2 regions of the Planococcus versutus genome follow, and region 1 is predicted to be linked to the other one. Evidence: predicted binding sites of a transcription regulator. Region 1 holds the regulator's gene; the other holds the start of a gene.
What was found. The regulator NrdR, encoded in region 1, represses ribonucleotide reductase genes. The targets are predictions, from matches to a motif close to AACACNATATATNGTGTT.
Positions count from the first base shown of each region.

Region 2: the regulator NrdR is predicted to act here: its motif matches at 5,245-5,262, upstream of I858_RS08765 (vitamin B12-dependent ribonucleotide reductase).

Region 1 covers NZ_CP016540.2:1,291,279-1,299,427, forward strand. Annotated here, with positions in the region: gene polA (DNA polymerase I) at 1-2,119, shown strand, start outside; gene mutM (bifunctional DNA-formamidopyrimidine glycosylase/DNA-(apurinic or apyrimidinic site) lyase) at 2,135-3,004, shown strand; gene coaE (dephospho-CoA kinase) at 3,014-3,619, shown strand; gene I858_RS06580 (glyceraldehyde-3-phosphate dehydrogenase) at 3,718-4,737, shown strand; gene speD (adenosylmethionine decarboxylase) at 5,050-5,433, shown strand; gene nrdR (transcriptional regulator NrdR) at 5,548-6,024, shown strand; gene I858_RS06595 (replication initiation and membrane attachment family protein) at 6,036-7,412, shown strand; gene dnaI (primosomal protein DnaI) at 7,413-8,149, shown strand, end outside.
Region 2 covers NZ_CP016540.2:1,715,626-1,723,774, reverse strand. Annotated here, with positions in the region: gene gcvT (glycine cleavage system aminomethyltransferase GcvT) at 1-754, shown strand, start outside; gene gcvPA (aminomethyl-transferring glycine dehydrogenase subunit GcvPA) at 782-2,149, shown strand; gene gcvPB (aminomethyl-transferring glycine dehydrogenase subunit GcvPB) at 2,142-3,605, shown strand; gene I858_RS08775 (rhodanese-like domain-containing protein) at 3,800-4,183, opposite strand; gene I858_RS08770 (lipoate--protein ligase family protein) at 4,340-5,119, shown strand; gene I858_RS08765 (vitamin B12-dependent ribonucleotide reductase) at 5,296-7,857, shown strand.

The sequences.
Region 1 (8,149 bases):
AAAATACGGCTTAACGCCAAAGCAAATCATCGACATGAAAGGCCTAATGGGCGATGCTTCTGATAACATACCGGGTGTGCCAGGCGTCGGTGAAAAAACTGCGCTAAAACTTCTAGCAGCACACGGGTCTGTCGAAGGAGTCTATGATGCAATCGAACAGCAAAAAGGCAAAATGAAAGAAAAATTAGTAGCTAATGAAGATCTTGCTTATATCAGTAAGCAATTGGCAACAATTGAACGACAAGCGCCAATTCAAGTTAAAATCAATGATTTAAGCTATGATGGGCCCAATCAAGAAGAGGTAATAAAAATATGGACAGAACTCTCGTTTAAGTCACTGCTTCAAAAAATGGACTACACAGCAGAAGAAACTGTAAAAGAAGAAGTGCATTTTGATGTATTAACGACGATTGATTCGTCGATATTACAAGATGAGATGGCTGTTCATCTGGAACTTTACGATGAACAATACCACAGTTGTGATTTGCTTGGAGTGTCACTTGCGACCGAAAGTGAAACCTATGTTATTCCGATGAACGTCGTAGAGCAGTCAAAAGAATTTCGTGCGTGGTTTAAGGATCCAACTAAGAAAAAGTTCATGGCAGACTCAAAAGCTGCAACAGCAGCATTTCTTCGTTATGGCATTGAATTAAAAGGTGTGGATTTTGATTTAATGCTGGGAGCTTATATCGTCAATCCGTCGTTAACGTATACAGATATGGCGAGTATTGTTCAAGAGTACGGCCAAACAGACGTGTCTACTAATGAACAAATTTATGGCAAAGGTGCTAAAAAGAAAGTACCAGAAGATGCCATTTTGCATGAACACATTGCTAGAAAAGCACGTACGATTTGGAAAGTTCGTCCTCTTGTAATGGAGAAGCTTGAAGAAAACGAACAATTTGACTTATACGATAAATTGGAATTGCCATTAGCTACTGTATTAGGGCAAATGGAGTCACTTGGTGTTCGTGTTGACCGCGATCAATTATCCGAAATGGGCAAAGAATTGTCTCACAAGCTTGATAAAATCGAAGCGGATATTCACAGCCTGGCTGGACAACAGTTTAATATTAATTCGCCTAAACAATTAGGCGTCATCTTATTTGAAAAACTAGGCTTGCCAGCATTAAAGAAAACCAAAACAGGTTATTCAACAGCAGCCGATGTTCTTGAAAAACTAGAAGGGCAACATGAAATTATTTCGCACATCTTAATGTATCGTCAGTTAGGAAAACTATTATCTACTTATATAGAAGGTTTACTAAAAGAAATTCACGACGATGGCAAAGTTCACACGAGATTCCAACAAGCTTTGACAACAACCGGTCGACTTAGTTCAACCAATCCAAACTTGCAAAATATTCCGGTTCGACTTGAAGAAGGGCGGAAAATCCGCAAAGCGTTTATCCCTTCAGAACCTGGATGGGTCATGGTAGCAGCGGATTATTCGCAAATCGAATTACGTGTGCTTGCAGATATGTCAGAAGATGAGCGATTAGTACAAGCTTTCAAAGATGATCGTGACATTCATACAACAACAGCAAGTGACGTTTTTCACGTGTCGGAATCAGAAGTGACGAGTGACATGCGCCGAGCAGCAAAAGCAGTAAACTTTGGAATTGTCTACGGTATTAGCGATTACGGTTTGTCTCAAAACTTAAATATTCCACGTAAAGAAGCAGCCGATTTTATTGAGCGCTACTTTGCTAGCTTTCCAGGCGTCAAGACTTATATGACAACGATTGTAGCAGATGCCAAACGTGATGGGTTTGTGACAACCTTGATGAACCGCCGACGTTATTTGCCGGATATTACGAGTTCAAACTTTAACTTGCGTAGCTTTGCAGAGCGCACAGCGATGAATACACCCATTCAAGGCAGCGCGGCAGATATTATCAAAAAAGCGATGATTGACATGGATGCAGCATTAGAACGTGAAGACATGCAAACGCGGATGTTATTGCAAGTGCATGATGAATTGATTTTTGAAGCACCACCCGAAGAATTAGATAAGCTAATGAAGCTAGTGCCTGAAGTAATGGAAAATGCAGTGAAACTAGTTGTGCCGTTAAAAGTGGATATTGCACATGGCTCTAGTTGGTACAATACGAAATGATAGGAGGGCATTAAGATGCCAGAACTTCCAGAAGTCGAAGGAGTCGTTCGGCAAATTCGCCCAGTTTCTATTGGTAAAAGAATTACAGCAGTAACGGTTTCAACTGTTATCCGTTTGTCTAAAGAAAATGGAAAAGAAGCTATTATCAAGCGGATGGAAGCAGATCGTTTTATTCATAGTTTAACGGGTGCACAAATTATTCAAGTTGAACGACGTAGTAAATACATTTATTTTACACTGCGAAAAGACAATGAGTTTTTATTGGTTAATCATTTAGGAATGTCTGGAGCCTGGTTTTATGTAGATAGACTTGAATCGATTGCCGAAGATAAATTTCGTCGTCATGTTCATGTCACTTTGACATTGAGTGATGGGAATTTTTTGGTGTTTTCAGACATTCGCCGTTTTGGAGAAATGCGTGTGTTGCAACAAGAAGGGGATTTCCCACCTTTATTACTGATGGCACCAGAACCTTTTGAAAAAAAAGCTCTCGCGCATTTTTTAGCTATGGCCGAAAGTCAAAAATATAAAAACAAAGCGATAAAAGAAATTATCATGGACGGACAAATCATTTCAGGTTGCGGCAATATATATGCAACTGAAGCACTTTTTAAAATGAAAATTCATCCGAAACGTTCAGCAAGTCGTATTAGTCAAAAGCGGAAAATAGAATTATTCGAAGTGATTGTCGCTATTTTACTCGAAAGTATTGAAGCAGGAGGCAGTACAATTTCAGATTACCGAAATGTTAACGGTGAATCAGGCAGTATGCAAAATCGTTTTGGTATGTATGGGAAAAAACAATGTGAAGTTTGTGGCGCAATGACGAAAACCTTGAAAATCGGCGGCCGGGCGTCTGTTTATTGTCCGAGCTGTCAGAAATGAGGATAAATCATGATTATTGGGTTGACGGGTAGTATTGCCAGTGGAAAAAGTACTGTATCTAAAATGTTGAAGAGTGCAGGTTATCCAGTTATCGATGCTGATCTTGTAGCGAGACTTGTTGTTGAACCAGGCTCTGCCACACTAGCAAAAATCATCCAGGCATTTGGAAAAGAAGTAATCAGCGAAAACGGTACGATGAATCGTGCGAAAGTTGGAGAAATTATTTTTAATGATCCAGCAAAACGAAAAATATTGAATGACATTATCCATCCAGCCATTCGACAAGAAATGCTCAAGCAACGTCAAGAATTTTTGTTACAAGGACATGAAACTATCATTATGGACATTCCATTATTATTTGAAAGCCGTCTTCAACGACTTGTTGATAAGATTTTGGTGGTTAGTGTGACGGAAGAAAATCAGTTTAATCGACTAGTAGAAAGAAATGGTTTTACAGAAAAAGAAGCACGTGTGCGCATTAGCTCGCAGTTGCCTATGTCTGTAAAAGAAGATGGTGCAGACGCTGTTATTTACAATAATGGAACAATCGATGAAACTGAAAAGCAATTAAAACGTATTTTAGAACGCTGGCATGGAGACCTTAAAAAGCAATAAAAGATCGCTTTTAAGGTTCTCTAAATAGATGATTGTGTTATACTATATATGAAATTAAAAAAATGAGTATAACTTAATTACAAACGGAGGATTCTTACATGACAGTTTCAATAGCAATTAACGGATTTGGCCGTATTGGCCGTATGGTTTTCAGACAGGCAATTCTGATGGATGACGTAACAATTACGGCAGTCAATGCGTCATATCCAGCTGAGACCCTTGCGCATTTGATTAAGTATGACACAAATCACGGCACCTTCTCAGGTGAGGTATCTTCAGAAGAAGATGCATTAATTGTTAATGGTAAGCGTGTTCAATTAGTAAATGAACGCAATCCTCTGAATCTCCCGTGGAAAGAAATGGGTATTGATATTGTTATCGAAGCAACTGGAAAATTTAATTCACGTGAAAAAGCGGTACTTCATTTAGAAGCCGGTGCTAAAAAAGTGATTTTAACAGCACCTGGTAAACAAGAAGACATTACGATTGTTATGGGTGTAAACGATGAAAAATTAGACATCGAACAACACGATATCATTTCGAATGCAAGCTGCACAACAAATTGTCTAGCACCTGTTGTAAAAGTACTAAATGACAAATTTGGTATTGAAAATGGCTTAATGACGACAGTTCATTCGTATACGAACGATCAACAAAATTTAGACAATCCACATAAAGACCTTCGTCGTGCACGTGCATGTGCACAATCCATTATTCCCACTTCTACGGGTGCTGCGAAAGCGCTATCACTTGTCTTGCCGGAACTGCAAGGAAAACTTCATGGTATGGCGTTGCGTGTACCGACACCTAACGTATCATTAGTAGATTTAGTAGTGGATTTGCAAATGGATGTTACGATTGAAGAAGTGAATCGTGCTTTTAAAGAAGCTTCTGAAAATGATTTAAAAGGAATCTTGAGTTTATCAATGGAACCTTTAGTTTCTGTGGACTTTAACAGCAACCCACAATCTGCAATTGTTGATGGATTAACAACGATGGTTATCGGAGGACGAAAAGTGAAAGTTTTGGCTTGGTATGATAACGAATGGGGTTATTCCGCGCGTGTCATTGATTTGACTAAAAAAGTTGCTAATGCTTTAGTGCTAGTGTCTAAATAAAAAAGCCGTCTCGCACTTCTGTTGTAAAAAGTGCGAGCTTTTTTTGTGAAAGTCTTTATTAGAAAATTCAAGCGCAATTAGCTATTTATGATTGCAATTCCAATAGATCCGTTTTATACTATGAATCGTAGTTAAAAAATAGCTACCACTTCTGACTTTCCATTGTACACTTCGGAATTAGGAGCGTAAGATTTTTTATTCACATGACTGCTTAAAGGGTTAGGACCTCTTTGGACTAACTTTCCCCCGTGGTAGTCAACTTTGAATATTTTGCGCAAAAAACAAAATGATATCAAAGGGGGAAAACGAACCATGGAAACAATGGGACGTCACGTAATTGCAGAACTTTGGCAGTGTGATTTTGACAAATTAAACGATATGGATTATATCGAACAAACTTTTGTTGATGCAGCACTCAAATCAGGAGCTGAAGTAAGAGAGGTAGCTTTTCACAAATTCGCTCCACAAGGTGTTAGCGGAGTTGTGATCATTTCCGAATCTCACTTGACCATCCACAGTTTTCCGGAACATGGCTATGCGAGTGTAGATGTCTACACTTGTGGTGATTTAGATCCTACGATTGCAGCGGAATATATCGCAGAAGCATTAGGTTCAACATCACGCGAGCTTATAGAAGTGCCACGCGGTATGGGTCCAGTAAATGTCGAAAAATCCAAAGTTTCAGTAACCATATAATCCATTTAACTAAAAACACGTAAGTAGAGGATGAAATCCTCTGCTTTTTCTATTTTTTTAACGAATATTTGTTATACTAGATACACTAGATAGAGAAGTTAGGGAGATGTCAAAATGAAATGTCCAGCTTGCCAACATAATGGGACACGCGTTGTTGATTCACGGCCAATAGACGAAATGAAATCAATCAGAAGGCGAAGAGAATGTGAATCTTGCAGTTATCGCTTTACCACGTTTGAAAAAGTAGAAGAGATGCCACTGATTGTCGTCAAAAAAGACGGGTCGCGTGAAGAATTTAGCCGTGAAAAAGTATTGCGTGGATTAATTCGCGCGTGCGAAAAACGGCCGGTATCTTTAGAAGTGCTGGAAGAAGTTGTGTTCAATATCGAAAAAGACCTTCGCCGAGCAGGGAATCCGGAAGTGAAATCGGAAGAAGTTGGAGAGTTGGTCATGAATCGATTGGCGTCAATTGATGAAGTGGCCTACGTCCGCTTTGCTTCTGTATATCGCCAATTTAAAGACATTACCGTTTTTATCGACGAGCTGAAGGATTTGCTGAATAAAAGTCCGGAAGACAAGAAAATCGATTAAGGTGGTGTAGTATGACTGCTTACTATAAAGAATTGCAACCTGCAGATGCCTACCGCATTCGGTTGCCATATCCATTTTCAAATTACGATCGCCAGCTTTTGACTATGCTGTATCAATCGATGATTGGAGCAGAAGCAATATCGCTTTACTTAACTTTATGGGCTGAAGGTGAAGCATCGACAGAAGAGTCGAGTCATTATACAGTGATGAATACTTTAGGAATTCCGATTTCAAAAATTTTTGAAGCGAGAATTCAATTAGAAGCGATTGGGTTACTGAAAACTTATAGAAACGATAGCAGTGAACGCTCTTTTATATATGAATTGTGTCCACCACTCGATCCGAAAACTTTTTTTATGGATCCATTGCTGTCGATGTTTTTGTTTAGTAAAATCGGGGAAACGTCATACCGAAAAATACGCAAACGCTTTTTAATTGAAACTGAAATTCCTGCTGACTTTAAAGAGGTATCGCGAACATTTACAGATATTTTCCAACCTGTTCACGCAAAAGTGGGATATCCCCCTGAAAAAGAAGATTTTCAAGAGCGTAAAAAGGGTAGCTATGTTACAGAGTCAGATTTTGATTTTGATCTGCTTCAGCAAGGTTTATCCGAGTCAATGGTACCGAGACGCGTATTGACAGCTAGCATTAAAGCTTATATTGCGAAATTAGCATTCTTGTATAGTTGGGGACCATTCGATATGCAACTAGTTGTCATGCGAGCAATTGAAGGCAACTATCATTTATCCATCGAAAACTTGAAAAAAGAAGCAACCGAATATTACAAAGCAAAAGTTTCTACAACAGCACCTCAGCTTGTTCAAATGTATAAAGTAGCGGAAAAAAAACCGACCATAGATGAATCTCCAAAAACAAGACAAGATGAATTACTAGTTTATTTAGAGACCGCACCACCTATTCAAATACTGCGAGACATTGCTAATGGCAGTGAGCCTTTGCCGGCGGATCTCGAACTGGCAAATCAATTAGTTACAAGCCATGGAATGGAACCGGCTGTGGTGAATGTCTTGCTTCAATACGTTTTGCTTCGCACAGATATGAAGTTAACAAAAGCTTACGTGGAAAAAATCGCTTCACATTGGTTACGCAAGAATATTACAACGGCTAAAGACGCGATGGAAATTGCCCGTGTCGAACATACGCAATATATGAAATGGAAATCTGAAGGTTCTCCAACAACTGCGGCTAAGCCATTTACAGGTAATGGGAATCATAAACCGGTGCGTGAAGAAAAGTTGCCGGAATGGTTTCATAAAAAAGATCAAGTGTCTGCTCTTAAAGCAGAGCCGAAAAACGAAAGTCTAGAAATTGAAAAGCAAAAGCTTCTTGCGAAACTGGCGCTGAAGAAAGGAAAAGGTGGTTAAATGGAACCGATTAGCGAAACCTTAAAACGCGTAGTCAATGCACCTGCTTTTTCTGAGCGTTATAGTGAAATGCGTAAAGAAGTATTGGCTCATCCAGGTGTTCAAAAATTTCTTGAAGACCATTCAGATGAAATTGATGCACCTACAATTGACAGAGGACTTCACAAGCTATACGAGTATATCGACCAGTCCCATGATTGCAATAAATGTCCAAGTCTTGACGGGTGTATCAACCATTTGAAAGGCTTTGAACCGAATCTTGTACTGGAACGTGGCACCATTGGTATTTCGTATACACAATGTCGGTTGAAAGACGTTAACGACAATAAACGTCACGCCTCATCTTTAATCCATAGCATGTATATGCCAAAAGAAGTGATGCAAGCAACACTTTCAGGATTTGAATTAGACGATAGCCGCATGGAAGCATTTCGGACAGTTGGTGAATTTCTAGATCAGGCAACCGGTCCAGACAACTTGCCTGAAAAAGGGTTATACCTTTACGGACAATTCGGAATTGGGAAGTCTTACTTATTAAGCGCAGTAGCTAACGAACTAGCTGATATCAATGTCAAAACAGTATTGGTATTTGTACCTGAATTCATGCGTGAAATGAAACAAGCGATTGGAGATCAAACTTTACAGGAAAAAGTGGATTATGTGAAAAAAGCAGATGTCTTAATGCTCGATGACATTGGAGCAGAAGCAATGTCGAGCTGGACGCGTGACGAAGTACT
Region 2 (8,149 bases), 420 kb from region 1:
TTCTAATATTGAAAAAGACGTTGAATGGATGGAACAAACAAAAAAGGGCGATGTGACAATAGATAATGCCTCTGATCGTTACGGCTTGTTAGCGTTGCAAGGCCCATTAGCTGAAACTATACTTCAGCGATTAACAGACGAAGAGTTAACAACCATTAAACCTTTCCGTTTTAAAGAAAATGTGAAAATAGCAAACCAAACAGTGATTTTATCTCGTACAGGTTATACAGGAGAAAATGGTTTTGAAATTTATGCCGCTCCTGAATCGTTAGTGAGTTTGTGGGAAACTATTTTAGCTGAAGGTGAAGCTGAAGGGCTAGTTCCTGTTGGTTTAGGTGCTCGTGACACATTGCGCTTTGAAGCCTGTCTTGCGTTATATGGCCAGGAATTGTCCAAAGACATTACCCCACTAGAGGCAGGTATTAACTTTGTGGTAAAACTAAAAAAAGAACAAGATTTTAGTGGCAAAAAAGCCTTAGCTACTCAAAAAGAAGCGGGTGTGCCGCGTAAGTTAATAGGCATTGAAATGGTGGATAAAGGAATTCCACGTTTTGGCTATCCAGTATATGCAGGAGACCAAAAAATTGGTGAAGTGACAACAGGTACGCAATCGCCAACACTTAAGAAAAATATCGGATTAGCGTTAGTTTCAAGTGAGCACACTGAATTGGGTCTTGAATTAGAAGTTGAAATTCGTGGCAAACGATTAAAAGCGAGAACAATAGAAACACCATTTTACAAACGATCAAACTAATCTAACTTGAAAAGGGGACAGCACTCTATGAAACATCGCTATTTACCAATGACCGTACAAGACAAACAAGAAATGTTGGAAACAATCGGTATCGAATCTATAGATGAATTGTTTGCAGACATTCCAGAAAAAGTCCGTTTTAAAGGCGAATACAATATCAAACCGGCTAAATCTGAGTCTTCACTGACCAAAGAATTGGCACAGCTTGCTGCTAAAAACGCCGACACTAATCGTTATGCTTCATTCCTTGGAGCGGGTGTATACGATCATTACAAGCCAATTATTGTTGATCATGTAATTTCACGTTCTGAGTTTTACACAGCCTACACTCCTTACCAGCCAGAAATTTCACAAGGTGAATTGCAAGCAATTTTTGAATTCCAAACAATGATTAGTGAATTGACAGGCATGGATATTGCTAACTCTTCTATGTATGACGGCGGTACAGCACTTGCTGAAGCAGGGATGCTTGCTGCGGGACACACAAAACGTAAGAAAATACTTGTATCTCGTGCAGTTCATCCAGAATCACGTGACGTTGTGCGCACATATGCACTTGGCCAGTCGATTGATGTAATAGAAATCCCATTAAAAGACGGGCATACTGACTTGAACGCATTAAAAGAAATGATGGACGATGACGTTGCGACAGTAATGATTCAATATCCAAATTTTTTCGGTCAAGTTGAAAACTTAAAAGAAATTGAACCAATCGTACATGGATCAGGCGCATTGTTATCAGTTTCTTCAAATCCATTAGCACTTGGTGCATTAACTGCCCCAGGTCAACTAGGTGCAGATATTACGGTGGGGGATGCACAGCCTTTCGGCATTCCAGAAGCATACGGTGGACCGCATTGTGGTTATTTTGCAGTAACGAAAAAATTAATGCGCAAAGTTCCAGGTCGTCTTGTTGGAGAAACAACAGATGATGAAGGCCGTCGCGGATTCGTGTTGACGTTGCAAGCTCGTGAACAGCATATTCGTCGCGATAAAGCGACGTCTAATATCTGTTCGAACCAAGCGTTGAACGCATTAGCGGCTTCAGTTGCGATGACAGCTCTCGGCAAAGTAGGAACACAAGAAATTGCAAAACAAAATATCGTTAAAACACATTATATGAAACAACAAATGGAAAAAGCCGGATTCGAAATTGTCTTTAAAGGCGCTCACTTTAATGAATTCGTTATAAAGACCAAAGAATCGGTCAAGCAATTAAACGATCATTTGTTTGAACAAGACATAATCGGCGGATATGATCTGGGATTGAGCTACGACGAATTCCAAAACCATATGCTAATTGCAGTTACTGAACAGCGAACAAAAGAAGAAATCGATATATTTGTGCAAGAAATTGCTGCAAAAGTACAGAAAGTAGGTGCTACTCATGCATAAGGACAACCAAGCGCTAATTTTTGAATTAACAAAAGAAGGCCGCATCGGCTATAGCTTGCCAACACTTGACGTACCTGAAGTTGATTTGAGCGAGTTATTACCAGCTGATTTAATTCGTACAGAAGTAGCAGAACTGCCAGAAGTATCAGAACTTGATATCATGCGTCATTACACAGCCTTATCAAACCGTAACCACGGTGTAGATTCAGGTTTTTATCCACTCGGTTCTTGTACGATGAAGTACAATCCAAAAATTAATGAATCTGTTGCGCGTTTCCCCGGATTTGCAAACATTCATCCGTTACAAGATGAAAAAACAGTTCAAGGAGCTCTTGAATTGATGTTTGATTTACAAGAACATTTGAAAGAAATTACTGGGATGGACGAAGTAACATTGCAGCCGGCTGCAGGCGCACACGGTGAGTGGACAGGCTTGATGATGATTCGGGCTTACCATGAGTCACGTGGCGATTTAAAACGAACAAAAGTTATTGTTCCAGATTCGGCACATGGCACAAATCCTGCTTCAGCAACTGTTGCTGGATTTGAGACGGTAACGGTTAAATCGAGTGATCAAGGACTTGTGGATTTAGAAGATTTGAAGCGTGTTATTGGAGACGATACAGCGGCGTTAATGTTGACCAACCCAAATACACTCGGTTTATTTGAAGAACAAATTTTAGAAATGGCAGCGATTGTTCATGAAGTTGGTGGGAAACTGTATTACGACGGTGCCAACTTGAACGCGGTTATGTCAAAGGCTCGTCCTGGTGACATGGGCTTTGATGTGGTTCACTTGAACTTGCATAAAACGTTCACAGGACCTCATGGTGGCGGTGGTCCGGGATCAGGTCCAGTAGGCGTAAAAAAAGATTTACTGCCGTATTTGCCAAAACCACTATTAGTAAAAAAAGATGATGCTTATACGTTTGACTACAACCGTCCAGAGTCAATTGGTCGTGTTAAACCATACTATGGTAACTTCGGTATTAACGTACGCGCCTATACGTACATTCGGTCAATGGGACCAGATGGCTTAAAGGCAGTCACAGAATATGCTGTGTTGAACGCCAACTACATGATGCGTAAATTACAGCCTCATTTTGATTTGCCATACGATCGTCATTGCAAGCATGAATTTGTCTTAAGTGGACGTCGCCAGAAAAAATTGGGCGTCCGTACATTAGACATGGCCAAACGCTTGCTTGACTTTGGCTATCATCCGCCAACAATCTACTTCCCATTAAACGTTGAAGAAGGCATGATGATTGAACCAACTGAAACCGAATCTAAAGAAACATTGGATGCGTTTATCGATGCACTGATTCAAATTGCCAAAGAAGTTGAAGATAATCCGGAAATTGTTCAAAATGCACCGCATACGACAGTCATCAACCGCTTAGATGAAACAAAAGCGGCACGTAAGCCTGTGCTTCGTTACTATAAAACTGAATAGAAATTAAAAAGGCGTGAAAGCTATTTGGCTTTCACGCCTTTTTTGTATGGAAGCATTTAAGTAACGGCTCTTTTAAAAAAAGAGAGATACAACGCTATTAACGCACCTGAGTGGCTGTTAGGGTCTTAGACAGTGAGGAAGTCATGAAGATAGAAAAAAACCCTTCCAAGCATAGGTGGAAGGGTTTTAAGTGTTTAATTTTTAGCTTTAATTTTTCCGGTCCATTGTTTAAACCCGCCTTGCAGTTGGAACAATTGTTTATAGCCTTTTTTCTTCAAGAAAATTGCAACACGGCCACTACGTGCTCCGTTTTGGTCGTATAAATAAACCGGCTTGTCTTGACGGATTTCTTTATAACGCTGACGCAATTGTGTTTGAGGAATATTGCGGGCTCCTAAAATGTGACCTGCCGCAAAATCTTTCGGCTCGCGGACATCAATTAATTGAGCTTTGCGATAACCTTCGATAAATTGTTCTTGTGTCAAGTTCGTGACAGCTTTTTTCATGCGGAAATAAGTAATTACCGCATAAATGAGGATTGCTAACAGTATTGCGATCGTAATGTATAAAAACTCCAATGTTCTTGCCCCTTTCTACTCTTCCTTTATTATAAGAGAAGAGATGACGGATATTCAATGCCAATGTTACACTAATTATCGGAAATAGGAGGCGATCTTGTGAAATATCCAAAATGGAATTTTATAAATTCAGGTGCGGGAAGTCCATCTTTTAATATGGCGTTAGACGAAGCCTTGCTAACATGGCATAGTGAAGGACTTATTCCACCTGTGATTCGTTTTTACAGTTGGCAACCAGCAGCTCTTTCAATCGGCTATTTTCAAAAAGTAGAAAAAGAAATCGATATGGAAGCAGTAGATCGGCTTGGACTGGGATTTGTTCGTCGACCAACTGGTGGCAGAGGTGTTCTTCATGAACATGAACTTACATATAGTATTATTGTGAGCGAAGCTTATCCGGGTATGCCTGAAACAGTCACAGAGGTCTACCGGGCATTGAGTGAAGGTTTATTAAAAGGTTTTCACAACTTAGGATTAGATGCTTCCTTTTCGGTGCCTGATACAGAAGATCAGCGAACGGATTTGAAAAAGCCAAAATCAGCTGTTTGTTTTGATGCGCCAAGCTGGTATGAAATGGTCGTTGAAGGCAAGAAAGTAGCAGGAAGTGCTCAAACGCGCCAAAAAGGAGTTATCTTGCAACACGGTGCCATTTTGCTTGACTTGGACGCTGAAAAACTTTTATCGGTTTTTAAATTTTCAAGTGAAACGGCGAAAGAGCGGATGCGTCTTAAAATCCCAGAAAAAGCCGTTGCTATTAATTTACTAAGCGAGCAGCCAGTCACACAAGAACAATGCATCCGAGCTTTTAAAGCTGGATTTGAACAGGCTTTATCGATCAACTTTACTCCATTCCAACTAACTGCTCAACAACTTGAAGAAGTCAAGACCATTGAACAAAAAAAATATGCGAATTCTGAATGGAATTTTCGCGTGTAGTGTCTTTCGGCTCATTTTCATTGGAGAAACCTTGATGAATCGAGCTTTCCAAGCAAATTGGAAATTCCGTCAGAAACTTGTTATTGAAAACAAGTTTCAATATGTAGTATGATGGGAATCGAAGTAATACTATATATAGTATCTAGCTCCATATAACATAAAGGAGGAATTGTCAAATGGTTTCCGCCACACAACAATCCCAGTATTCATTAAACACACAAGCTTTAAATGAAGATATCAAAACGTTCCCACAAGTTCATGCAATCTCACCCGATATGAAGTTAACGCATAAAGGGGTATCGCGCCTTGTTATGATTGACCGTTATTCGTTTAAGGACACAGAGAAAAAAACACTTAAAGCAGGTGATTTTGTTGTTTTAACGGTTAAAGAAGATCCGAAGTTTCCAGCTCGCGGCCTTGGATATATCGTTTCAATCGATAAAGATGCAAACAAAGCAAAAGTTTGGATTGAAGAAGATTATAGAAGCGCAATTGATAACCCAGAAGAACAAGCAGCAGGCGTTGTTAACCGTCCGATCGAAGTGATTGAAAAGCCGATGGAAGTTTTCTATGAGCAAATTGCAAAACGTAACGCAACTGGTCTTGCTTCTGTTGAGAAAACAGTTGAAAAGCGTCAAGAATGGTTTGAGAAATTCTATCAGCAATTGGTTGATTTGAAGTTTATTCCAGCTGGACGTGTTCTTTATGGAGCGGGAGCAGATACAGATGTAACTTATTTTAATTGTTACGTAATGCCATTTGTTGCGGATTCACGTGAAGGCATTTCAGATCACCGTAAACAAGTAATGGAAATTATGAGTCGCGGAGGAGGCGTCGGTACAAACGGTTCAACCCTTCGTCCGCGCAACACGTTAGCTCGTGGAGTCAATGGCAAATCATCAGGATCTGTATCTTGGTTGGATGATATTGCAAAACTGACACATCTTGTTGAACAAGGTGGATCACGACGTGGTGCGCAAATGATCATGCTTGCAGACTGGCATCCAGATATCGCAGAATTTATCATTTCGAAAATGCAAAACCCAAGAATTTTACGTTATTTAATCGAAAAAACAAATGATGAGACGATTAAAAAGTTAGCTTACGATAAATTGAAATTTAAACCGCTGACAGCTCAAGAAGATGCAATGTATCAAGGAATTTTGAACTACCGTACAATTCCTGGCATGGGTGGATTTAATGAAAAAATTATGCGAGATGCTGACACGAAATTGCGCGATGGTGGTACGTATTCTGTTCATAACGAAGAATTCCTAACTGGAGCGAATATTTCAGTTACATTGACGAGTGACTTTATGACAGCAGTCGAAAATGATGCGGATTTTGACTTGCGTTTCCCGGCAGTTGAGTCATATTCAAAAGAAGAAATGGCTGTTTATAACAAAAAATGGCAAGAAATTGGTGATGTTCGTGAATGGGAAAGCATGGGACATGGCGTTCGTGTTTACCGTACGATGAAAGCGCGTGAACTCTGGAACTTGATCAATATTTGTGCAACGTATTCAGCAGAACCGGGTATTTTCTTTATCGATAATGCTAATGAAAAAACCAATGCCGCAGCATATGGTCAAAAAGTTGTAGCAACAAACCCTTGTGGAGAACAACCATTAGCGCCTTATTCGGTTTGTAACTTAGCAGCAGTCAACTTGGCGCAATTTGCAGATCCAAAAACAAAAACAGTTGATTTTGAAAGCTTAAAAGAAACTGTTCGTGTCGGTGTCCGCATGCAAGATAACGTAATTGATGCAACACCATATTTCCTTGAAGAAAACCAAATACAAGCACTTGGCGAACGCCGTGTAGGTCTTGGAGTTATGGGATTAGCTGATCTACTGATTTACTGCGACAAAGAATATGGTTCACCAGAAGGCAATGAACTTGTGGATGAAATCTTCAAGACGATTGCGACTGCAGCTTACGAAATTTCAACGGACATAGCGGCAGAACGTGGCAGTTTTCCATTCCTAGTTGGTAAAACAGATGAAGAAACAGCAGCACTTCGCAAAGCATTTACGAACACTGGATTTATGCAAGACATGCCAGAGCATGTTCGCGAAGCAGTTCTTGAAAAAGGAATTCGCAACTCTCATTTATTGACAGTCGCTCCTACAGGATCTACTGGTACAATGGTAGGCGTTTCAACAGGACTTGAACCTTATTATTCGTTTACTTATTACCGTAGTGGACGTCTTGGTAAATTTATTGAAGTTAAAGCGGATATTGTTCGTGAATACTTAAAAAACAACCCAGAAGCTGATGAAGAAAACTTACCAAAAGCATTTGTAACATCAATGGAACTAGCACCAGAAGCACATGCAGATGTTCAATGCATTATCCAACGCTGGATTGATTCTTCTATCTCAAAAACGGTTAACGCACCACGCGGTTATACGGTCGAACAAGTAGAAGGCGTATATGAGCGTTTGTATAAAGGTGGGGCTAAAGGCGGCACAGTTTATGTCGATGGCAGTCGGGATTCTCAAGTATTAACATTAACAGCAGAAGACAATAATTTTGAAGATGAAGAGCAACCGGAAGAATCGGGTAAACGCCCGATCGTATTAATTGATACGATTCAAGACATTCGTTCAACAAACGTTTCGATTGGTTCTGAAGTAGGCGACACTTGTCCAGTTTGTCGAAAAGGAACAGTCGAAGAAATGGGTGGTTGCAACACATGCACCAACTGTAGTGCTCAATTAAAATGTGGATTGTAAACTAATGAACGCGGTGGCTAACTAGCCACCGCGTTTTATATGTGTTTAGCTTGAAAAGGCTTTTTAGTAAGTCGTCTTAAGCCCGGCGAATCTACACGGCTGCTGTCGCTTTTCTTATGTCTAGGCTCCAACAGCCAGATTCTAGGGTCATAAGCCACTCTAGCTGTGCGGCTGAAGAAACGTCGCTTCGCGAGAGCATCTTATGCCCGTCGAATCTACACGGCTACTGTCATTTTTCTTTTATAGTTGCTCGATTGTTCTGATATGTTAAAATAATGGAGAGAGCATTGAG